3 regions of the Bradyrhizobium sp. 159 genome follow, and region 1 is predicted to be linked to each of the others. Evidence: predicted binding sites of a transcription regulator. Region 1 holds the regulator's gene; each other region holds the start of a gene.
What was found. The regulator LexA, encoded in region 1, represses DNA repair genes until DNA is damaged. The targets are predictions, from matches to a motif close to TGTTCNNNNTGTGTTCNG.
Positions count from the first base shown of each region.

Region 2: IVA96_RS22685 (DNA repair protein) is a predicted target of LexA. The motif match lies at 4,696-4,713, and genes of this name have one in related genera.
Region 3: recA (recombinase RecA) is a predicted target of LexA. The motif match lies at 5,884-5,901, and genes of this name have one in related genera.

Region 1 is NZ_JADPKE010000061.1:88,414-96,061, reverse strand. It holds gene IVA96_RS17295 (ComEC/Rec2 family competence protein) at 1-1,780, shown strand, start outside; gene IVA96_RS17290 (hypothetical protein) at 1,919-2,353, opposite strand; gene lexA (transcriptional repressor LexA) at 2,908-3,609, opposite strand; gene glp (gephyrin-like molybdotransferase Glp) at 3,787-4,998, opposite strand; gene IVA96_RS17275 (hypothetical protein) at 5,220-5,426, opposite strand; gene IVA96_RS17270 (HAD-IA family hydrolase) at 5,588-6,211, opposite strand; gene IVA96_RS17265 (alpha-hydroxy acid oxidase) at 6,228-7,361, opposite strand.
Region 2 is NZ_JADPKE010000082.1:49,558-57,205, forward strand. It holds gene IVA96_RS22675 (error-prone DNA polymerase) at 1-2,356, opposite strand, end outside; gene IVA96_RS22680 (DNA polymerase Y family protein) at 2,353-3,945, opposite strand; gene IVA96_RS22685 (DNA repair protein) at 3,842-4,630, opposite strand; gene IVA96_RS22690 (putative DNA modification/repair radical SAM protein) at 4,794-6,029, shown strand; gene IVA96_RS22695 (UdgX family uracil-DNA binding protein) at 6,029-7,471, shown strand; gene IVA96_RS22700 (inorganic phosphate transporter) at 7,570-7,648, shown strand, end outside.
Region 3 is NZ_JADPKE010000071.1:20,086-27,733, reverse strand. It holds gene gcvP (aminomethyl-transferring glycine dehydrogenase) at 1-1,584, shown strand, start outside; gene IVA96_RS19685 (hypothetical protein) at 1,589-2,554, opposite strand; gene IVA96_RS19680 (hypothetical protein) at 2,620-3,084, opposite strand; gene IVA96_RS19675 (hypothetical protein) at 3,201-3,614, opposite strand; gene IVA96_RS19670 (hypothetical protein) at 3,618-3,986, opposite strand; gene recA (recombinase RecA) at 4,704-5,792, opposite strand; gene IVA96_RS19660 (DUF2798 domain-containing protein) at 7,128-7,385, opposite strand; gene IVA96_RS19655 (hypothetical protein) at 7,592-7,648, shown strand, end outside.

The DNA of each region.
Region 1 (7,648 bases):
CAGCGACGTCAGGCTCGAGCGCGTCCGCCTCTCGGTGCGCAAGGGGATGGCACCGCAGGTCGGCAGTTTCGTGCAGCTGAAGGCGCGCTTGATGCCGCCGATCTCTCCCGTGCGCCCGGGTAGCTACGATTTCTCCCGCGACATGTTCTTTCAAGGCATCGGCGCCTCCGGTTTTGCAATGGGCGCGATTACGGTGGCAGCCCCGCAGGAGACCGGCGGCTTGCGGCTGCGCTACGCAGCCTTCACGCAGGGCTTGCGTGATGCGATCGACGCACGCATCCGTGCGACGCTCGAGGGCGACAACCGTGCGATCGCGACCGCGCTGCTCACCGGACGGCGCGATGCCATCACCACGCCCGTCAACGACGCCATGTTCATCTCGGGGCTTGGCCATGTGCTGTCGATCTCCGGCTATCACATGGCGGTCGTCGCCGGTGTCGTGTTTTTCGCGGTGCGCGCCCTGCTGGCCTTGATCCCGGGGCTGGCGGCGGGATTTGCCATCAAGAAATGGTCAGCGGCCGCCGCGCTGGTGGCGGCTGCGTTCTACCTGCTGCTGTCAGGCGCGGAGGTCGCCACGCAACGCTCGTTCTTCATGACGGCGGTGGTGCTGATCGCGGTCATGGTCGATCGCCGCGCTATCACCTTCCGCACGCTGGCCGTGGCGGCACTGATCGTGCTCGCGGTCGCGCCGGAAGCGCTGGTGCATCCGAGCTTTCAAATGTCCTTCGCCGCAACGCTCGGGCTCGTGGCGCTGGTGCAGATCGGCATGCCGAACCTGTTTGCCTCGCCCGATCATTCCGCGACGGCCCGTATCGCGCTGTGGGGCGGCCGCGAGATCGCGATGCTATTCCTGGCCTCGCTGATCGCAGGACTTGCGACCACGCCCTATGCCGCCTTCCACTTCCATCGCGTCACCCCGTTCGGCGTGCTCGCCAATCTCGGCGCGATGCCGGTGGTCTCGGCACTGGTGATGCCGGCTGGCCTGTTGGGACTGCTCGCGGCTCCCTTTGGGCTTGACAGCGTGTTCTGGTGGCTGATGGGGATCGGCATCGACTGGATGGTCGCGGTGTCGCGCTGGGTGGCGGCACTGCCGGGTGCAGTCGGCCGGATCCCTGCCTTCGGCACCGCGCCGCTGATCGCGGCAAGCCTCGGGATCATCTTGATGGGCCTGTTGCGCACGCCCTTGCGCTGGTCTGGCGCCTTGGTGCTGCTGGCCGCCATCGCGTGGGGCCTGTCGGTGCGGCAGCCCGACATCCTGATTGCCGGGGACGGCGCCAGCGTCGCGGTGCGGGGCAGGGACGGGCAGTTGCATGTGATCCGGGCGAGCAAGGATGGCTTTCTGCTCAAAGAGTGGTTAGCTGCCGACGCCGATCCGCGCGATGCCGGGAGTAGCTCGCTGGCTGACGGCGTGTCGTGCGACGAGTCCGGCTGTGTGACGCCGCTTGCCGACGGTCGGCTGGTCGCGCTTTCACTGCGCATCGATGCGCTGGCTGAGGATTGCAGTCGCGCCGCGCTGGTGGTCACGACGCGCCCCGCGCCGCCCGATTGCGCGGCGATGGTGGTCGACCGGCAGCGTCTCACCAGCCAGGGCGCGCTGGCGTTGACGCAGCGTGGTGACGGCTTTGCGATACAGGCGGTGAGAGCAAGAGGCACAAGCCGTCCCTGGTTGCCGGCCGGCGCCGGCGAGGGTGATTTCGATGGGAGCCTTGTGCCGAGGACGGCCGCGGCCCGCAACCGGGATGCAACGCCGGCGGAGACCGACTTGCAGGTCGACGATTAGGGGCCGGACGATTAAAAACAAATGCGAAGAGTAGGTCCGGGTCCGACCGGACTCCGCAGCACACAAATTATACCATCTCGCCGGCCTCGGCCGGCGATGGCATTTCAATCCTGGCCCGACCCCGCGGGCGGGGACGGCTCAGCCAATCGGCAGGCGCGTGATCGTCGACCGGCTATCGGCAACGATCTGCGGCTTGTGCTCGCGCTCGCTGACCGGCTGCGTCACCGGCAATTGCAGCACGGTTGCGCGCTGGCCTTCGACGAGCTGCGTCACCAGCACGTATTTGCCGTCGGGGAATTCGATCGCGTCATGATGGCGGTCGGGTATGTGCGGATCGATCTTGCCGAACTTGCCGACGCGGGAGTTGATGGTGCGCGTCCAGATCCAGCGATTATCGTAACGGACGTTGTCGGCGAAGGCGAGCTCCGTTCCCGGCAGCAGGCAGACGGCCACGGTCGGATCGGCCGCGGAAGCAAAGCCGCGCGTTGAGGTGCCGCGGAACGTTGTCGACACGATCGTCTCGCCGACTTCGGCGGGGCGAGATGCAACGGCATGCAGGCTGTAGTCACACATCGGGTGCTCCTCATTCGAAGATAGCAACCCGCGCCTCCTTCGGAGGCGCAAGCCTCTATCAGAGTGGAAGCACGTAACGCTCTGCTCGGTTGTGGGCAAATCTGCGGCTGGCGTTGCCGGACACGATCACATTATCTTTCCCGAAGTCATAGGAACAAAGCTCGCTTCAGTGCATTCGGCGGATGCGAGCGCCCGTGGCCTGCGGGCGCCGAGAGGGGGAATGTGGCCAGCTTCGCCGTGGCTGTCGGTTGATGGGAGTTTAGGCGTTGCGGAATAGCTCGCTCCCTACGTGCGCAGATTGCGTGCATGGTGCTGCAATTGAGTTGCGAATGCTTGCGCGGCCGATGCAAGCGATCAGCACGCTGCGAAGGCGCTTAAAGCGATCCTGCGCACGATCTCTTCACAAGCGATGCGTGCTTGGAGCCGCATGCCGAGGATGGAGCGCCGGAGAGAGGGGCCGGATAATCTGCGCAAGACCAAAAGACTATCCAGCTGGAGCGGACCATCGTCCGCTCCAATCGGAATCATTGGTATCGAATGACCGCTGGCCCGTCTCAGTACTTGCGGTACAGCCCGATCAGCTTGCCCTGAATCTTCACCCGGTTCGGCGGCAGGATGCGCACCTCGTAGGCGGCATTGGCGGGCTCGAGCGCGATCGACGCCCCCCGGCGACGAAAGCGCTTGAGCGTCGCTTCCTCGTCGTCGATCAGGGCCACCACGATGTCGCCGGTATCGGCGCTCTCGTTACGCTGGATCAGCGCCATGTCGCCATCGAGAATGCCGGCTTCGACCATCGAATCGCCGCGCACTTCGAGTGCGTAGTGTTCGCCCGAGCCGAGCATGTCGGGCGGCACGCTAATGGTGTGACTGCGGGTCTGCAACGCTTCGATCGGCGTGCCGGCCGCGATGCGACCCATCACGGGCACCGCAACGGGACGCTCGCCTTCGTCCGCGGAAGAACTGGAGCTCGCGCGCACCTTGCCGAGATTGCCCTCGATGACGCTCGGCGTGAAGCCGCGGCGGCTGCCGGCGGCGGCCTGGAGCTCGGGCAGCTTGATCACCTCGATGGCGCGGGCGCGGTTGGGCAGGCGGCGGATGAAGCCGCGCTCCTCGAGCGCGGTGATCAGGCGATGGATGCCCGATTTCGAGCGCAGGTCGAGCGCATCCTTCATCTCGTCGAAGGAGGGCGGCACGCCACTTTCCTTCAGACGTTCGCTGATGAACCGCAGAAGCTCGTATTGTTTGCGCGTTAACATCTCGACCAAAGTCCCCCGGTTGATGTCGTTCGATTCCGAGACGCTAAATTGGAGCGGTGAACCGCTACATGCTCGAAACAAATCATGAACGGACACTATATGTTCGATATGTGTTCCGCAACTGCTTAATTTACCGTGAACGGGACAAAGTTCGCGGAACGCGTGTGGTGGATGCGTTCAGACGGGCAGGCGCAGGACCTCGCAAGGCGAGCCGGCTTCTGCCTTCGGAGCGAACGGTGCGCGGACGAGAAGTGCCTGTGCTGCAGCGAGATTCGCAAGCAGCGAGGAATCCTGGTGATTGACGGGAAGGGCCACCAACGTGCCATCGTCGCGCGTCTCCAGATGTGCGCGCAGATAGTCCGCGCGCATATCGTTTGCATCCACATCGCGGCCGAGCACGGCGCGTTCTTGTCGGTGATGAATCATGGATCGTCCCGACAAGGCGCGAATCAGCGGCACCAGGAACAGGAAGGCGCACACGTAGGATGACACAGGATTGCCCGGCAGGCCGATCACGCGCATCGCGCCGAGCCGCCCATGCATCATCGGCTTGCCCGGGCGCATCGCGATCTTCCAGAACGCCATCGCGATGCCTTCGTCCCTCAACGCCTGCTGGACCAGATCATGGTCGCCGACCGACGCGCCGCCGCTCGTGACCAGGATCTCGGCGCCGCTCTCGCGGGCGCGGCGGATGCCGGCAGTGGTGGCCTCCAGCGTATCGGCGGCAATGCCGAGGTCGATGGTATCGGCCCCCTCGCTGCGGGCGAGCGCGTGCAGGGCATAGCCGTTGGAATAGACGATCTGGCCGTGAGCGGGTGTGGTTCCCGGCATGACCAGCTCGTCGCCGGTGGCGAGGATCGCGACCTTCGGACGGCGGCAGACGGCAAGCTGCGGATGATTCATGGCGGCGGCGAGCGCGAGATCGCGCTCGGTGAGACGGGTTCCCTTGCGCAGGAGCACGTCTCCTTCGGAGAAGTCGACGCCCGCGGGGCGGATGTGGCGGCCGGCAATCGCGGCTTCCTTGATCGTGATGCGCTTGCCGTCCGCAACCGTGTCCTCCTGGATCACGACCGCGTCGGCACCGTTGGGAATGACGCCGCCGGTGAAGATCCGCACGGCTTCGCCGGGGCCCAGCGTTCCCGCGAACGGACGACCCGCCGCCACTTCGCCAATCAAGGTGAGCGTACTATCGAGCTTTGTTGCATCGCTCGCGCGCACCGCGTAGCCGTCCATCGCCGACATTGCTTCCGGCGGCTGTGTGCGCAGCGCCGGGACATCGCGTGCGAGCACGCGATGATAGGCCTCGTTGAGGGAAACCATCGCTTCAGGCAGCGGCTCCGCACCCGCCAGCACCGCGGCAAGCGCGTCAGAAACCGGCATCAGGGCCAAGGGCGGAAACTCCTGCTGAGCATATCGGCAATGGGCGGCGAAAGTTCTAGCCGAGTGCAGGCGCGAGGCAAAGGCGCCGACAGGATGATTTATCCTGCGTGATCTCCGTCATGAAGAATCGTGCTCAGACCGGTCACGGCATGATCCGGAAGGCGAGACAGACCGGTACGAGGATAGCCATGGCGAGGACGAGAAGGATGAGCGCCACGGCCGGCATCGGATCAACTCTGCGTCTGTTCGCCCGAACTGACGCTGGATGTCACGTCCGGAGCTTTGGGGCTTTGATCCTTGTCCGGCAGCGGATCGGCCTGCGACTTTAGGTCGGCGGCCTTGCTGATCAGCTTGGCGGAGAGGCGCGAATCCGAAGTTGTCTTGGCGAATTCGAGCAGCAAGGAGGCTTGCTTTGTGAGGTAGGCTTTGCCCAGCACGAGAATAAGTCCGATGTAGACGTCCCAACGGACTCATAGAGTCCGGAGGGAGGTATTCCGTTCCCGGAACTCTGTACAAAAATGTACAAAGTGAATTGGTTCCATACCCGAGCGGATTTGGGTGCCCGAAACCCGACCCCGATCCTGTTCGGCATCGGTGGTCAAATTCCCAACGCTAGCAAGGCGTTGCCGACATCACCGGGCGAGGTGACATGCACCGCCGTCAGTCCACGCGCTCGCGCCCCCTCGACGTTCTCGGCGAGGTCGTCGAAGAAGACGATTCGGCTGGCTGGCACGCCGATCGCCGCCACGACATGATCGAACGCCTCCGCATCCGGTTTGCGCAGGCCGATGCTGGACGACAGATAGAGCTCGCGGAAATGCCCGAGCACGCCGGCATATTCCTTCGAAAAATAGTCGACATGCGGCCGATTGGTGTTGGAGAAGGCATAGAGCGGCATCTGCTTCGCCGCGCGCGGCAAGAGCTCGGCGATCTCAGGCATCTCGCCGGCGAAGATCGCGTTCCATCCCTCCAGAAACTGCGCGTCGGAAATGCCGATCCCGAGCGATGAACGCAGCGATTGGAAATAATCCTCGTCGCCGATCTTGCCGACCTCGTGCAGCCGGTAGGCCTCGTCACGCACATAGCGCGCGACGATGGCCTCGGGCTGGCAGCCGGCATGCCCCGCCCAGCAGGCGATCGCCTTGGAGAAATCGATATCGAGCACCACGCGGCCGAGATCGAACAGGAGCGCATCGGCGCTGCCGGGGGAGAGTGAGGTCATCGTGTTCTTTCACATTTCAGTATCGGTAGGGCTCGTGGTCGAACAGCGGGAACGCGCTGAACACGCTCGGCGCATTCGTTGCGGTCGCCTGATGCAGGCAGGATTTGTCGATTTCGGCGAACGAGGTGGCACCCAAGAGGCCGAGGCAGCGCAGCACTTCGTCCTCCAGCAATTCCAGCATTCGCATCACGCCGGCTTCGCCGGCCGCCGCCAGCGCCCAGCATTGCAGCCGGCCGATGCCGACGATGTCGGCGCCGGCCGCGATCGCCTTGACGATGTCGGTGCCGCGGCAGAAGCCGCCATCGACCATGATCTTGGCGCGGCCCTTCACCGCCTCGACGATTTCAGGCAGCACATGCATGGCGCCGCGGCCGTGATCGAGCTGACGGCCGCCATGGTTGGAGACGTAGATCCACTCGACACCGTGATCGATCGCGATCTGAGCGTCCTCGGCGGTGGCGATTCCCTTCAGGATCAGTGGGATCCTGAACTTGTCCTTGATCATCTTCACCGTCCGCCATTCCAGACCCTTCTGGAAATCGCCGCCGGTCGCGCGCAGGCGGCTTTCGCGAACGTAGCGCTTGGCGATGTCACGTTCGCGACGGCTGTAATGGGCGGTGTCGACAGTCAGGCAGAACGCGGCATAGCCGTTCTTCTCGCTCCGGCTGACGACATCGGCGACGAAGGCATCGTCGCCGCGGACATAGAGCTGATAGAGCCGCAGCGCGTCGGGCGCGGCCTCGGCGGTCTTCTCGAGCCCCGGCTCGGACACCGAGCTCAACATGTGCGCCGCACCGAAGGTGCCGGCGGCGCGCGCGACGCTTGCCGCGCCATCGGGATCGAAGATCTCCAGGGCACCGACGGGGGCGAGCACCACCGGCAGCCGCATCCTGCGGCCGAGCTGCTCGACGGAGCCGTCGACCTTGCGAACGTCGCGCAGCACGCGCGGGCGGAAGGCGATCTCGTCCAGCGCCATGCGGTTGCGGCGCATCGTGGTCTCGGTCTCGGCAGCGCCGACGATGTAGTCCCAGGCATTCTGGTTGAGATTGGCGCGCGCCTTCCGGATGAACTCGTGTAGATTCTGGAACGGCTCGTTGCTGGCGCCGAGTTCGACGTTCCTGTCCGGCCGGATGCGGGGCGCGTCATTCATTGGTGTCCTCCCGAGAATTTGAAGTCTTGTCGCCATCGCCTAGCGTGTCCGGCCCCCCAAAACCATCCTAAAATCGCATAGCTGCGAGGCGTGGGCGGCCGACCGATGCCGCGTTGCGCGAAGCGGTTTCGGAACGTTGCCAAAAGCTTAAGCCGAGGCGAAGGGATTTCGCCGGTGTACCGCCGCCGGCCTTCCAGGCGGCCTTGAAGAAACCAGAATGGTGTTGTGAGAGGTGACCTGGATCGCCATTTGCATGGCGGCTTCCAAGCCCGAGAGATAAGCCCTCA
Region 2 (7,648 bases), on a different contig from region 1:
CGATCTGCGCCGGGGCATAAAAGCCCATCGGCTGCGAGTTCAAGAGGCCGCAGCAGAAGGCGTCGGGGTGGTAATGCTTCAGCCATGAAGAAATGTAGACGAGCTGCGCAAAGCTCGCGGCATGGCTCTCCGGAAAGCCGTAAGAGCCAAAACCCTTGATCTGATCAAAGCAGCTTCGGGCAAAGTCGGGATCGTAGCCGCGCGCGACCATGTTGCCGATCAGCTTGTCCTCGTATTTGCCGATGGTGCCGATATTGCGGAAGGTCGCCATCGAGCGGCGCAGGCCATTGGCCTCCTCGGAGGTGAATTTTGCCGCCTCGATCGCGATGCGCATCGCCTGTTCTTGGAACAGCGGGACGCCCTTGGTCTTATGCAGAACCTTGTAGAGCTCGTCCGCGGGACCATGCTCGGGCGATGGCGAGGGATAGCTCACTTTTTCCAGGCCGTTCCGCCGCCGTAAGTAAGGATGCACCATATCGCCCTGGATCGGGCCCGGACGTACGATCGCGACTTCGATGACGAGATCATAGAACGTCCGCGGCTTCAACCGCGGCAGCATGTTCATCTGTGCGCGGCTTTCGACCTGGAACACGCCGAGCGATTCCCCGTCGCAAAGCATGTCATAGACTTTGGGGTCGTCCTGCGGGACGCTCGCCAGCACCCAGCGCTCGCCCTTATGCTCCGCGATCAAATCAAAACACTTGCGGATACAGGTCAGCATGCCCAGCGCCAGCACGTCGACCTTCATCATGCTGAGCGCGTCGACGTCGTCCTTGTCCCATTCGATGAAGGTGCGATCGTCCATCGCGGCGTTGCCGATCGGCACATAGGTGTCGAGCCGGTCCTGCGTCAGCACATAACCGCCCACATGCTGGGAGAGATGGCGCGGGAATTCGATCAGTTCGGTTGCGAGCTCGACCGCGAGGTTGATCATGGGATTGTTGGGATCGAGCCCGGCCTGCCTGACTTGCATGTCGTTAAGACCCTTGCCCCAGCTTCCCCAGACGGTGTCGGCGAGCGCGGCAGTGACATCTTCGGTCAGGCCCAGCGCCTTGCCCACGTCGCGAATGGCACTGCGCGGGCGATAATGGATGACGGTGGCGATGATCGCGGCGCGGTGGCGGCCGTAGCGACGATAGACATATTGCATCACCTCCTCGCGCCGCGAATGCTCGAAATCGACATCGATATCGGGCGGCTCCAGCCGCTCCTTGGAGATGAAGCGCTCGAACAACAGATCGACCTTGGTCGGATCGACCGAGGTGATGCCAAGCACGTAGCACACGGCCGAGTTCGCCGCCGATCCCCGCCCCTGGCACAGGATATTCTGGCTGCGCGCGTAGCGCACGATGTCGTGCACGGTGAGGAAGTAATGCGCGTATCTCAGCTCGGCAATCAGCGTGAGCTCTTTCTTCAGCGTAGCGTACAGTTTCTCGTCGATTTTGGTGATGCCGCCGAAATATTTGTCGACACCGGCCCAGGTCAGATCCTCAAGATGACCTTGCGCGGTCTTGCCCGGCGGCACCGGCTCGTCCGGATATTGGTATTTGAGCTGATCGAGCGAGAAGTCGATTGCATCGGCAAAGCGCATGGTCTCCGCGATCGCCTCGGGGAAATCGCGGAACAGCCGCGACATCTCCTGCGGCGCCTTCAAGAACCGCTCGGCATTGGCTTCCAGCTTCCGTCCGACCGCTTCGATCGTGGTCTTTTCCCGGATGCAGGTCAGCACGTCCTGGAGAGGACGGCGCGCGGGATGATGATAGAGCACCTCGTTGGTCGCGAGCAACGGCACTCTTGCTTTTGCCGCGAGATCATCGAGCCGCGCCAGCCGGCGCCGGTCGTCGCCGCGATAGATCAGGCTCGCCGCCAGCCACACGCCCTCGGCGCGGCTGTCCTTGAGTTTTGCAAGAACATCCAGCGCCTGTGCGGGTTCGAAACGATGCGGCAGCGTCAGGACCAGGAGCTGGCCTTCTGAAAACTCGATGAGGTCGGCGAAGGTGAGACGACACTCGCCCTTCTCGATCCGCGTGATGTCGTCGCCGCGCTTGCCCTTGGTGAGAAGCTGGCACAGCCGACCATAGGCCCCGCGGTCACGCGGATAGACCAGAATGTCCGGCGTGCCGTCGATGAAGACGATGCGCGCACCGATCAGGAGTTTCGGCTTGTGCAGCACCTCGGCATTGTCGAGCTCCTTGTAGGCGCGCACCACGCCGGCCAGCGTGTTGTGATCGGCGATGCCGATCGCGGGAATGCCGAGGATGCTGGCCTGATGCACATAGGCGCGCGGATCCGAGCCGCCGCGCAGGAAGGAAAAATTGGTGGTGATGCCGATCTCGGCATAGGCAGGCGTATTCATGCGAAGAGACCGTGCACATACCAGCCGGGAGAAGCGGGTTTGCCGTCGTCGTCGAACACCTCCCCCTCATAAAGACCGTCGCGAAAGATCCAGAAGCGCAGGCCTTCGGCATCCTCGATGCGGAAATAGTCCCGCGTGAGCTGCTTGCCGTCCTGCCGCCACCATTCCATCGCGATGCGCTCGGGCCCTTCCACCCGCACCACCGCATGCAGCGCGCGGCGCCAGGTGAATTGATGCGGCGGGCCGTCCGGCACGGTCGCAAATGGCACCTTGATCGGCTCCGGCTTGTCGAACAGCCGCAAGGGACGCAGCGGCGGCTCGTTCTCGGCCCGCGCAGGCCATTCCGCCTGCATGGCGGCGGCGAGATGATGCTGCGCCGGCGCGGCTACAACCGCGCATTCAGGGATATGGGTGTCCTGCGGCAGGTGCACGACGACACGCTTGCCGCCGATGCGCGCGGCAATGCGGTCGATCAGTGCGGCGATTTCGTCATTGTCGTGGGCATGGGCATCGAGATCGCGCTGCTCCTGCACCACGATTTCTGTACGGTTCGCCGACAGCCGCACCATGTCGAAGCCGAAGCCAGGATCGAGCGGATCGGCGAGCGCATCGAGACGCTCGCGAAACAGCCGGTCGATGACCGCGCTGCGCGTCACCGGACGCCCGGTCTCGACCGTAATCGCGCGCACCACGCCGTCGGTGCGGAAGAACGCGGCTTCCAGGCGTCGCGCGCCCTTGCCCTGCTTCTCCATGGATGCGATCAACGTGTCGGCAAGCCGCGACAGCGTCATCGCGATCATGGTGTCGGTCGCGATCGGCTCGGCGAAACGTTTTTCCACGATGTAGTCGGGCAGCGGTTTTCGCGGGTTGATCGGCGCATCGCCCTGCCCCAGCGCATGCGCCAGCAGCGTGGAGAACCGGGCGCCGAACCGCGCCGTGATCTCGCTCGGCGAGCGCGAGGCGACGTCGCCGATGGTCTTCAAACCGGCGCGACGCAAGCCTGTGGTGATGACTTCACCTGCACCGAGCGCGGAAATCGGAAATCGGCTGATCGCCTCCGCCTCCTCGCCATCGGCCACGATGGTGCCCGTGGCCTGCCGCGTCAGCGTGCGTGCGCAGATCGAGGTGCCGGCGATCGCCGCGCTGATGGCAAACCCCTGCCGGGCCAATGCGCGAACCAACGTCCGTAACAACGCGGCCTCACCACCGAATAGATGCGCGCAGCCGGTGATGTCCAGAAACAGGCCGTGCGGCGGATCGAGCGCCACCAGCGGCGTGAAGCGGTCGCACCAGTCCGCGACATCGCTCAGCGTCTTCGCATCGGCCACAATATCGGCGTCGAACACTTTCAGGTCCGGACACATCGCCCGCGCATTGGCCAAGGGCTGACCTATATACAGGCCGAGGCGCTCGGCGGCCTCGTCGAGCGCATGGATCACCAGCGCATTGTTGTCCTTGATGACGACGATGCTTGGATCATTGCTCTTATGCAGTCCGACGTTCCCAAAGAACCGCTGAATCCGGTCGATGGGCAGGCGTGGCAGCCACAGGCTGAGAATACGTCGACGGCTCACTGAACTGGCACTCATCACATTTCCATTCCATGGTCCACCGGCCACATGGGCCATGACGATTGCGCAAGAGCTCGGCATCGAAGCGCGGCGCGCCCCAGGCACTCGACACCGGGCCCGGCGGTGAATGCGCTGCGCGCAGCATCCATCGTGTTTCCGCGGTCGAGGGCAGCGGCTGCGCCGCCATGCGCAGCAAGAGCCCGGTGACACCGGAAGCTTGCGCGGCCAGCGTCAGCTTGCGGCTCGCCACGAGATCGAACTGCCTGGTCTCGCCCCAGAGCTCGAGCACCAAGGCCCCCAGCGCATCGCAGGCAAGCGCGTCGGCTGAGCTGCGCAGTGCGCTCTCGACATCAGCGGCGCGCACCATCACCACGCGGCGCGGATCGAGACCGAACTCGGCGAGCCCGCTCATCGACAGCGCGCCGGTTTCGATTTCCGAAAAATCCTGCCGCACCCACAGCAGCGGCCGGCGCGCCGAAACGCGGCCCGCAAGCCCCATGACAAAGCCCGTTGCGGCCGTCCCCTGCCGGCCCTCACAAAACACCTCATGGATCGCCGCACGTGCGAGCCCGCCCTTCAGCGCGCTGTCCGCCTCGCTGTGGCCGAGCGCGACGCGATCGCGCTGATGCACGACCTCCGCCGTCTCGATGCGCTCGATCTGGCTGCGCAAGGTCGCAAGCGCGCTTCTGCGTGCGCCGCTCATGCTCGCCGCTCCTTCAGGGGTGATTGCCGGTGGCTCTCAAAAAGAGAACCAGCGGCTGGCTCATTTGTTCATGATATGTTCTAATATAAAGCTAACGCCGCCCTGGGAGTCAATCGAATTGGCGCGCTTTAGGATTCATGAGTGGAATCAAAGAGATTCAAACATGGACGTACAACGCAAGCTGGAAATCCTGGCGGATGCTGCCAAGTACGACGCATCCTGCGCCTCCAGCGGCACCGAGAAGCGGGATTCCAGCGACGGCAAGGGCATGGGCTCGACCGCGCCGGGCATGGGCATCTGCCATTCTTACGCGCCGGATGGATGCTGCATCTCCCTGCTCAAGGTGCTGCTGACCAATGCCTGCAATTACGATTGCCTCTATTGCGTCAACCGCGCCTCCTCCAACGTGCCGCGCGCCCGCTTCACCATCGACGAGGTCGTCAAGCTGACGCTCGACTTCTACCGGCGCAATTACATCGAGGGCCTGTTTCTCTCCTCCGGCATCATCCGCAGTCCCGATTACACCATGGAGCAAGTGGTCAGCGTCGCGCGAAAACTGCGCGAGGAGCATCACTTCCGCGGCTACATCCACCTCAAGACGATTCCCGAAGCCGACGATGCGCTGATCGCAGCAGCCGGCCAATATGCCGACCGTCTCTCCATCAACATCGAGATGCCGCAGGAGACGAGCCTCAAGCAATTCGCGCCGGAGAAGGACGTGCGCGCGATCCGCCGCACCATGGGCCGGCTGCGGCTCAAGCTCGATGAAGCCGAGGAAGGCCGCAGCGCGAAAACGAAGGCCAAGCCGCAGCGCTTTGCGCCGGCTGGGCAAAGCACGCAGATGATCGTCGGCGCCGACACGGCCTCCGATCACACCATTCTCCACACCAGCGCCAATCTCTACGGCGCCTACCGCCTGCGCCGCGTCTATTATTCCGCGTTCAGCCCGACCCCCGACGCCAGCCGCGCCCTGCCCTTGCGCGCGCCGCCCTTGCTGCGCGAGCACCGCCTCTATCAGGCCGACTGGCTGATGCGGTTCTACGGCTTCGACGTCGGCGAGATCGTCGACGACAGCGCGATGCTGCCGCTCGACATCGATCCAAAGCTCGCCTGGGCACTGCGCCACCGCGACCGCTTTCCGCTCGATGTCAACCGCGCCAGCCGCGAGGAATTGCTGCGCGTGCCGGGCTTCGGCACCAAAGCAGTCGAACGCATCATCGCGACGCGGCGCACGACAATGATCCGCCTCGCCGATCTCGCGCGGCTGCACGTGCCCCGGCACAAGGCGCTGCCGTTCATCGTCCTCAGCGATCACCGCCCCTCACCGCATTGTCTCGACGAGGCGCGGCTGATCGAGCGGTTCAAGCCAAAGGCGACGCAACTGGGATTTGGCTTCTGATGCAATTCATCACTCTCGATCATGAAACCGATTTCGAAGGCTGGCGCAAAGCCGCACGTAGCCTCGTGCTTCACCGCGTCAGGCCAGCCGATGTCACCTGGGCCGTGCAGGGAGGCGAAGCGGAGCTGTTCGCGCCGCCCTCGCCGTCTCTGCTGCCGGAGGGCAGCGATAGCACCTTCAACGTCTCCGCGAAATTCGTCGAGCTCGCCAAAGCGGCAATCCTGCACCGCGACCGCGAACGCTTTGCGATCCTCTATCGCCTGCTATTTCGGCTGAAGGACAATCACGATCTCATCGAGGTCGCAACCGATCCCGATGTCGCGCAAGTCACGGCCATGGCGAAGGCAGTCTACCGCGACGAGCACAAGATGCATGCCTTCGTGCGCTTCCGCGAAATCGGCAGGGAACGCCAGGCGCATTACGTCGCCTGGTTCGAGCCGGAACATCACATCGTCGAGCTCGCCGCGCCATTTTTCGCCAAGCGCTTTGCCGACATGCCCTGGTCGATCCTGACGCCCGACCTCTGCGCGCATTGGGATGGCCACGCACTCTCGTTCACGCCGGGCGTCAGCAAGAGCGAGGCGCCCGGCGAAGACCGTCTGGAGGAAACCTGGCGGCGCTATTATGCCAGCATCTTCAATCCGGCCCGGCTCAAGGTGAAGCCGATGCAGGCCGAGATGCCGAAAAAATACTGGAGGAACCTGCCCGAGGCTTCGATCATTAAGCCCTTGATCGAGGACGCCGAGCGCATGACCGGCGCCATGATCGCCAATGCCGCAACCGATCCGCACAAGCCTCAGAAGCGGCCGGAGGCTCCGATGAAACGCAAAACCACAACCGACGATCTCGACGCGCTTCGCGAGGAGGCCGCGCATTGCCGCGCCTGCCATCTCTACAAGGACGCGACCCAGACGGTGTTCGGCGAGGGCCCGAAGTCCGCCAACATCATGCTGGTCGGCGAGCAGCCCGGCGACAAGGAAGACCTCGCCGGCCATCCCTTTGTCGGCCCGGCCGGCCAGATGCTCGATCGCGCGCTCGAGGAAGCCGGCGTCGATCGCAAGAAGGTCTATGTCACCAATGCCGTCAAGCACTTCAAATTCGTGCCGCGCGGCAAGATCCGCCTGCACCAGAAGCCGAATACGCCGGAGATCCGGGCGTGCCGGCAATGGTATGAGCGGGAGCTGGCGGCCGTTCAGCCCGATCTCGTCGTCGCGATGGGCGCCACCGCCGCGCAAAGCGTGTTCGGCAAGATCACGCCCATCGGCAAAAACCGAGGCCGGTTGATCGACCTTCCCGACGGGCGCAAGGCTTTGGTGACGGTGCATCCGTCTTATCTGCTGCGGCTGCCCGATCCCGAGGCCAAGGTGCTGGAATATCAGCGCTTTGTCGAAGATTTGAAGATCGCGGCCGGCTTGCAGAAGAAGGCTGCACGGGCTGCTTAAATACTGGCAGGAAGGCGGCTTTCACGCCTTGGTTGTCATCCAGCCTTCAAATCCATCGCGGACAATACCCTTACCTGAAGGTTAAGGGGCGTCCAGAGATGACCGATGTAGCATTCGACCGCGCCGTAACAGATCGCGCGCCCGTCCAGCAGGCGTCGCGGCCAAATCTCGACAAGG
Region 3 (7,648 bases), on a different contig from region 1:
ACGCCTGCAACGGTGGAAGCGGTTTGGCGCGCCTTCGGCGGCACACTTGCCTATGCCGAGATCGACGCCGAGACGCGCGAGGCGCTGCCGGACGACTTGAAGCGCACGACCGCTTTCCTCACCCATCCGGTGTTCCATGCGCATCGCTCGGAGACCGAGATGCTGCGCTACATGCGCAAGCTCAGTGATCGCGACCTCGCGCTCGACCGCGCGATGATTCCGCTGGGATCCTGCACCATGAAGCTGAACGCGACCACCGAGATGATGCCGCTGACCTGGCCGGAGTTTGCGACGCTGCACCCGTTCGCCCCGCGCGAGCAGGCCGCCGGCTATCACGCGCTGTTCGCGCGGCTTGAAAAGTGGCTGTGCGACATCACCGGCTATGATGCGATCTCACTGCAGCCGAATTCCGGCGCGCAAGGCGAATATGCCGGGCTGCTCGCGATCCGCGGCTATCATGCCGCGCGCGGACAGAGCCACCGCAAGATCTGCCTGATCCCCTCCTCCGCCCATGGCACCAACCCGGCCTCGGCCGCGATGGTCGGCATGGACGTGGTGGTGGTCGCCTGCGACAAGAACGGCGACGTCGACGTTGGTGATCTCCGCGCCAAGGCCGAGAAACATTCGAATGACCTCGCCGCTGTGATGATCACCTATCCCTCGACGCATGGCGTGTTCGAAGAGCACATCCGCGAGATTTGCGACATCGTCCATGGCCATGGCGGCCAGGTGTATCTTGACGGCGCCAACCTCAACGCGCAGGTCGGGCTGTCCCGGCCCGGCGATTACGGCGCCGATGTCAGCCACCTCAACCTGCACAAGACCTTCTGCATCCCGCATGGCGGCGGCGGCCCCGGCATGGGCCCGATCGGCGTAAGAGCTCATCTCGCCCCGTTCCTCCCCGGTCATCCCGCGACCAAGGCGGATGCACCCGTCGGCCCGGTGTCGGCCGCGCCGTTCGGCTCGGCCTCGATCCTCACGATCTCCTACATCTATATCTTGATGATGGGCGGCGAAGGGTTGAAGCGCGCGACCGAGATTGCGATCCTCAACGCCAATTACATCGCGGCAAGGCTCGATCCGCACTTCCCGGTGCTCTACAAGAACGCCAAGGGCCGTGTCGCGCATGAGTGCATCGTCGATCCCCGGCCGCTGAAGACGACCTCAGGCGTCACCGTCGACGACATCGCAAAACGCCTGATCGATTACGGCTTCCACGCGCCGACCATGAGCTTCCCGGTGCCGGGCACACTGATGATCGAGCCGACCGAGTCGGAATCGAAGGCGGAGCTGGACCGCTTCTGCGACGCCATGATTGCGATCCGGAAGGAGATCGCCGAGGTCGAAGCCGGCCGCTTCAAGATCGAGGCCTCGCCGCTGCGCCACGCCCCGCACACCGTGCACGACATCGCCGATGATGCATGGAATCGCGCCTACACCCGCAGCGAGGGCTGCTTCCCCGCGGGCACCTCGCGCAGCGACAAATACTGGAGTCCGGTGGGGCGCGTCGACAACGTCTATGGCGACCGCAACCTGGTGTGCTCCTGCCCGCCGGCGAGCGATTACGCGCAAGCCGCGGAGTAGCGGCTTACGGCGCGATCAACGAACGGGTCTCGGCGTCCCAACGCCAGAGCCGTTCGTTGGTCAGCTCGGTACCGCCCCACCAACGTGTGAGCGGGTTGTGGCGCCACAAATCGTCTTCGCGGGCTACAAGTGAACGCCCGAGCTCTGTCAGCGTGACCTTCCACTCGCTCTCGCCGCGGTAGCGGGCCTCATTGTCGAACGACGGATCGCCCAGCAGGACCGGGGGCGTCGAATGTTCCGCCAGTTCGATCAAGGCATCGCGCGCTTCGTGTTCTTCGAGCACATCGCGAAGCCACCTCGCGTCGCAGACGAGCCTCGGGTCGGTGTGGCCATCGTTCACAAAATCCAGCAAATCCGTTTCGCTGGCAGCGAGTCCCGTGACGCTGTCCGGAAGCTCTTCAAGCATTGCTATCAGTGCCGATCGAAGTCTGGGCAGGATCATCAGGTCCGTCATCAGCAGATCGAAACAGGGTTGCGGCGTGTCAGCCCGATAGGCTTGCCAGGCGCGACTCGCGGTCGTCACATGGTTCTCGGCCACCTTGAAGGCCGGCAGCTTCCATTTTGCGACCGACGGCGGAGCATAGTTCGCGATGATGTCGTCCGTATGCACGAGGCTCAGCTTGGTCGTGATTTCCTTGTAGGGACGAAGCAGGTCGAGCAACCAGACGAGCACGAGCTGATCGTTCGGCCGTGGGTCGGCCCATATTTCAATGGAGTCGAATTTCTCGCAGAGCTGGAAGAAACCAATATCCGGCGAACCGAAGCCCATCAGCCGATCTCGTCCCACCCCGTCGAGCCAATGATCGCCTCTTCTGGAATGCTTCGCGGAACGTGCCTCCAGCCCCACCGCGAGCTCCTCTTCGGACGGCAATTGGCCCCAGACGAAGCGAAGGGAAAAGCCGAGGGCGATGTTCGCCAGGTTAGAGCGGCCAAGCACGGCGGCTGCTCCATCGTTCGTCGTCAGGATCATATGAGACAAGATCGCCTCTCAAAATTGATGCGCAATACGGGAGCACACTGAGCGATACGCACGCGTTAGTCAGGCGCAATCAACAACCGGATTTCGCGATCCCAGCGCCAGAGCCGTTCGCTGGTGAGAAGCGTTCCACCCCACCAGCGGGGAACCGGATTATGGCGGTAGAAATCCTCCTTGCCTGCCAGCACCGCCTTTCCCAGATCTGTAAGCGACAAGCGGGATTGCTTGTATCGTGCGTGACGGAGAACATCGTCATGCATGTCAAGCGAGAATGGCCCCTCGTCCAGCCCGGACACAGCCGGCACCGGACATCGCGCCAGTCCATCGAGCAGCGCGCCCACTTCCCAGTAGTCGAAGACGCGACGCTCGTTGGGCTTCTGATGGCCTGGAAAGACGTCAAAGGGCAGCACGCCGCCGGGCGCGATCAATTCCAGAATTCGTGTTTCCGTCGCTCCAAGACCGGTTGTGACGTTCGGAAGCTCTTCGAGCAGGTCAACCGCGCAAGGCTCGAACTGCGGCAGCAAGCTCAAATCGGCCTTGAGCAGATCGAACCAGGCCTGCGGCGTCAGGGCGCGATAGGCCTGCCACGCACGCCCAGCCAGTGCGAGGTGATCTGCCGTGGACCTAGCAGCCGGCGGGTTTAGCTTCGCAAACCGCTCCGGGTCGATACCAGGGCAATGTCGAGGTGACGTATCGCGAGCTTGGAGACTGCCGCTCTCTCACCGCCGCAACGGTCAAGCAGCCACAGCAAAATCAATTGCGCATTCGGCTCAGGTCCTGGCCATAATTCGACCGATTCGCATTCGGCCATCAGCTCGATCAATCCACGCCCCGTCATCCCCGATTCTTCAAGACGCCAGGATGGTGTGTCGTCCAGCCAATGGAGGCCATGCGGCTGCGTTGTGCGTGGCGCAAAGAACGCCTCGAGTTCGGCATCCGACGGCAGCGGTCCCCAGACCAGCCGATGCTCGATCGCAATGACAAGATCGGCGACACCGGCGCGTTGTATCCCGCCGGCAGTGGACGAGTCGGTTGTCACAATGAGCCGCGTCATGCCTCAGGGCCTCGTCAAACCAGGGCCGTACCGCCACAGCCGGTCGTTGGTCAGATGCGTGCCGCCCCACCAGCGATCGATCGGATTGTGGCGGCTGAAATCATCCTGATGTGCCAGGACAGCTTTACCGAATTCGGTCAGCGAAAGGCGGCTGCGCAGATAGACTTCATGCCGAGCCCTCAAATTCTTAAGGTCGATTGTGCGCAGTTCCTCGCCCAAACCGGCCACTGCGGGATTGGGGCCGAGCGCCAGCCCCTCGAGCAACCAACCCAGCTCGGTCTCTCCGAACACGAACGTGCGCCGATGCGAGCGCAGATGAAACAACGAATTCGTGTTCCCAAACCCTCTGGAAAGAAGCTCCAGAAATCGCATCTCCGTCGCACCAAGCCCTGTCGAGGGTGACGGCAATTCTGGCATTGAGCAAAGCCGGCCTCAGCATCGGTAATGCACTGAGGTCGCTGCGGAGGAGATTGACGCAGCTTTCCGGTGCCGGTTCGCAATAGGCCCGCCACGCCGCCTCGGCAGTCCCGAATTCCCTGGCAGTGACATTAAAGGCGGGAATATGCGACGCAGACTTTCCCAGGTTATCGCCTCTCATCCCGATTAGATCGTCCGCCACAAGGCGCATTTTGAGTTTTTGCGCCGGCCAGGAATGAGATCTGAGGTGATCGAGCAACCAAATAAGTTGCAACTGATCTTCGGGATTTGGATCGAACCAGAGTTCGATCACATCGTAAGGTTCGCAGAAATCGACAAGCGATAGATTTTTGCGACGACTCATGGCGCGAGGCCAATGGATGCCCCAGTCCGACCAGTGATCACCCGGCCCAAGAGTCTCCGAACGTGCCGCAAAATAGGCCGCACGCATTTCAGGTGGAGGCACGGGTCCCCACTGAAAGCGAAACGAGAACATTATGACGAATTCGGCCAGCCTCGATCTGGCGAGAGCAAAGCCCGACGAACTGGTCAGGATCAGACGCTTCATCACACTACCCGATCACGACAACACAAAACGAAACGGGCGCTGACGACGTCGGCAACTCAACGTCCTCAGCGCCCGCTCCTCGCGAAAATTCTTCGCGGTAAGTCTTACTCCTCCGTCGGCTCCTCGCCGTCGGCGTCGCGCTCGGGGGTGCCGGCGAGAATCTGCTCGGCGATCAGGCCGGAGTTCTGGCGGATCGAGGTCTCGATCTTGGCGGTGATGTCGGGATTGGCCTTCAGGAACGCCTTGGCGTTCTCGCGGCCCTGGCCGAGGCGCTGGCTGTCATAGGAGAACCAGGCGCCGGACTTTTCGACGATGCCGGCCTTGACGCCGAGATCGAGGATCTCGCCCATCTTGGAGACGCCCTCGCCGTACATGATGTCGAACTCGACCTGCTTGAACGGCGGCGCCAGCTTGTTCTTCACCACCTTGACGCGGGTGGTATTGCCGACGACTTCGTCGCGCTCCTTGATAGCGCCGATGCGGCGGATGTCGAGGCGGACGGAGGCGTAGAACTTCAGCGCGTTGCCCCCGGTCGTGGTCTCGGGCGAACCGTACATCACACCGATCTTCATGCGGATCTGGTTGATGAAGATCACCATGGTATTGGACTTGTTGATGGAGGCCGTGAGCTTGCGCAGCGCTTGGCTCATCAGGCGGGCCTGCAAACCCGGCAGCGCATCGCCCATTTCGCCCTCGAGCTCGGCCTTCGGCACCAGCGCTGCGACCGAATCGATCACCAACACGTCGACCGCGCCGGAGCGCACCAAAGTGTCGCAGATCTCCAGCGCCTGCTCGCCGGTGTCGGGCTGCGAGATCAGGAGCTCGTCGATGTTGACGCCCAGCTTGCGGGCATAGACCGGGTCGAGCGCGTGCTCGGCGTCGATGAAGGCACAGATGCCGCCCTTCTTCTGCGCTTCCGCCACCGTATGCAGCGCCAGCGTGGTTTTGCCCGAGGATTCCGGCCCGTAGATCTCGACGATGCGCCCCTTCGGCAGGCCGCCGATGCCGAGCGCGATATCGAGCCCGAGCGAGCCCGATGACACCGCCTCGATGTCCATGGACCGGTCGTTCTTGCCGAGCTTCATCACCGAGCCCTTGCCGAACTGGCGCTCGATCTGGGAGAGCGCGGCAGCCAGGGCTTTACTCTTGTCCATGGAAGATCCTTCGACGATACGCAGGGCAGTGGCGGACATTGGGTCGTGCTCCTTATGGCGAGGATTCGCTAGGGGGACAAACGATTGAGAGGCGGGCCGGCAATAAAAGCAATGTACCCCATTTGTTCTAGGTTCGCAATATGTTCTTTGCAAGAGTCCCTAATTCACTCTCCTGAATCGAAAAGGGGCCGCCTTTCAGCGACCCCTTTGCCGGTTGCAATCTCGTTTCGGGATGAAATGCCAGCCCCGGCGGGAGCCACCGTACCGGTATCACAATGCCAAGTGGATTCCGGGCAACTACCGTTCGTATTCCTGTCCTAATCTGCCCTTCCAGGATCTCTGGCCGTCACAAATCCTTAATCCTGAGGCACCGAACCTTTTCGCGGTCTCTGTGGTCTTCTTCGGGACGAGACTGCACCTCCGGAGCCTCTGCCCATACTGAAGACACACACCGCGACGCCATCAGGCGCAATCCACTCCTGAAGGCCGCGCAGGAGGAGATGATCAAGTTCGAGCGCAAGGAGAACGCGTTCCGCAAGAAGGACCGCGACGAGCGCGCCGCCGAGCTGCGGCTGCCCCTGGACGAGATCAAGCTCCACTAGCGCTCGCCAGGGCCCGCTGCGCACGGCTACCGTGAACCCGAAGGGACCAACATCGCGCGTCGGGATGCGCTTCTCGCTCGATTAAGGTATCGAAATACCTCATGTAAGTCATTGATGGAATGACGAAATCATCCCACGGCCTACTGTGCATGGGGTTGTTTTTCCATTTTTGAAGGACAAAGCGCCGGTTCATCATCGGCAAACCGCGACGATACGGACCCCGGTCGCTCCCCGCACCTGCGCTTGCGCTGCCTTACAGCACCGCCAGCAGCACGAGGCTGATCACCAGCACGACGAAGCCAGCCGCCGTCGCGGCGGCGAATGACCGCTCTACGTTATCCATGATGCCACCCCGTTGCCGCCGTGCCACGTTCCCCCATGGCGCGCCGGACGGTGTGGAATCTTGCCGACCCGTGTGTCGCCAGTTGTGCGGCCGGATGTCGAAATTGGGACAGGCGCGGGGCCAGTCTGCGGCCTCGCGACCGCGACTTTCACTGACACCCGTCAGGCGCGTGTCAGCCTGATCGCCTATTCTCGTCGTGCTCGGTGGACCAACACTGGGCCTCCATACCCGGCCGACGACCCCGCTCCCTCGAGCGGGGTTTTCTGTTTGCGGCCCATGGGCGAAGGCGATTACCGACCGGCCTCGATTTGGCCCTGTCAGGCTGTCGTAAGCCGAACCGGCTAGGGTCGCTTGGCTATGGTGTTGCAGCCCAGCACCTCAGCCTCCAATAACTTCCTCCCCGCTTGGCTCTCCCCAGGCGGGGTTTTTTCATGCCTGCCGGCCGGTTCGCAGGTCCTTCTCCTCGCGCGTCAGCCGCAGCGAGACGGCGCGGATCGCGGGCGCAGCCAGCAGCACGATCGGCAGCATCGCGGCCCATGCGATCAGCCACGACACCATCCAGTGCCCGAGGAAGACCATCGCGCTCCCCGCGGGAAGGCTCGCGATGCCGGCCGCGATCAGCGAGGTCAATCCGGACTGGATGATACCGAAGACGAAATGGGAGTAGCGGCGGGGAATGCCGAGCATGAGGCGCCCATGGTTTGCGTGCCGTCATGAGGCCAAGCAAGGCACATGCCGCCGGCGCGGTGGACTCCGTGGTTCTCCGACCATGAACAGAGTTCCCTTCCCGCGCGCGAGGCCACGATGGGTTTACCGGCAGATTTTGCTTGTCCCCGGAATATGATGGCGCCCAACATGCTGCAGGCATGGAAAGTGAATCGTGGGAGGTGACCATGAATCACAGGGGTGTCGAATTCACCGTCGCCAGGACGGCAATTCCCGGAATCTGG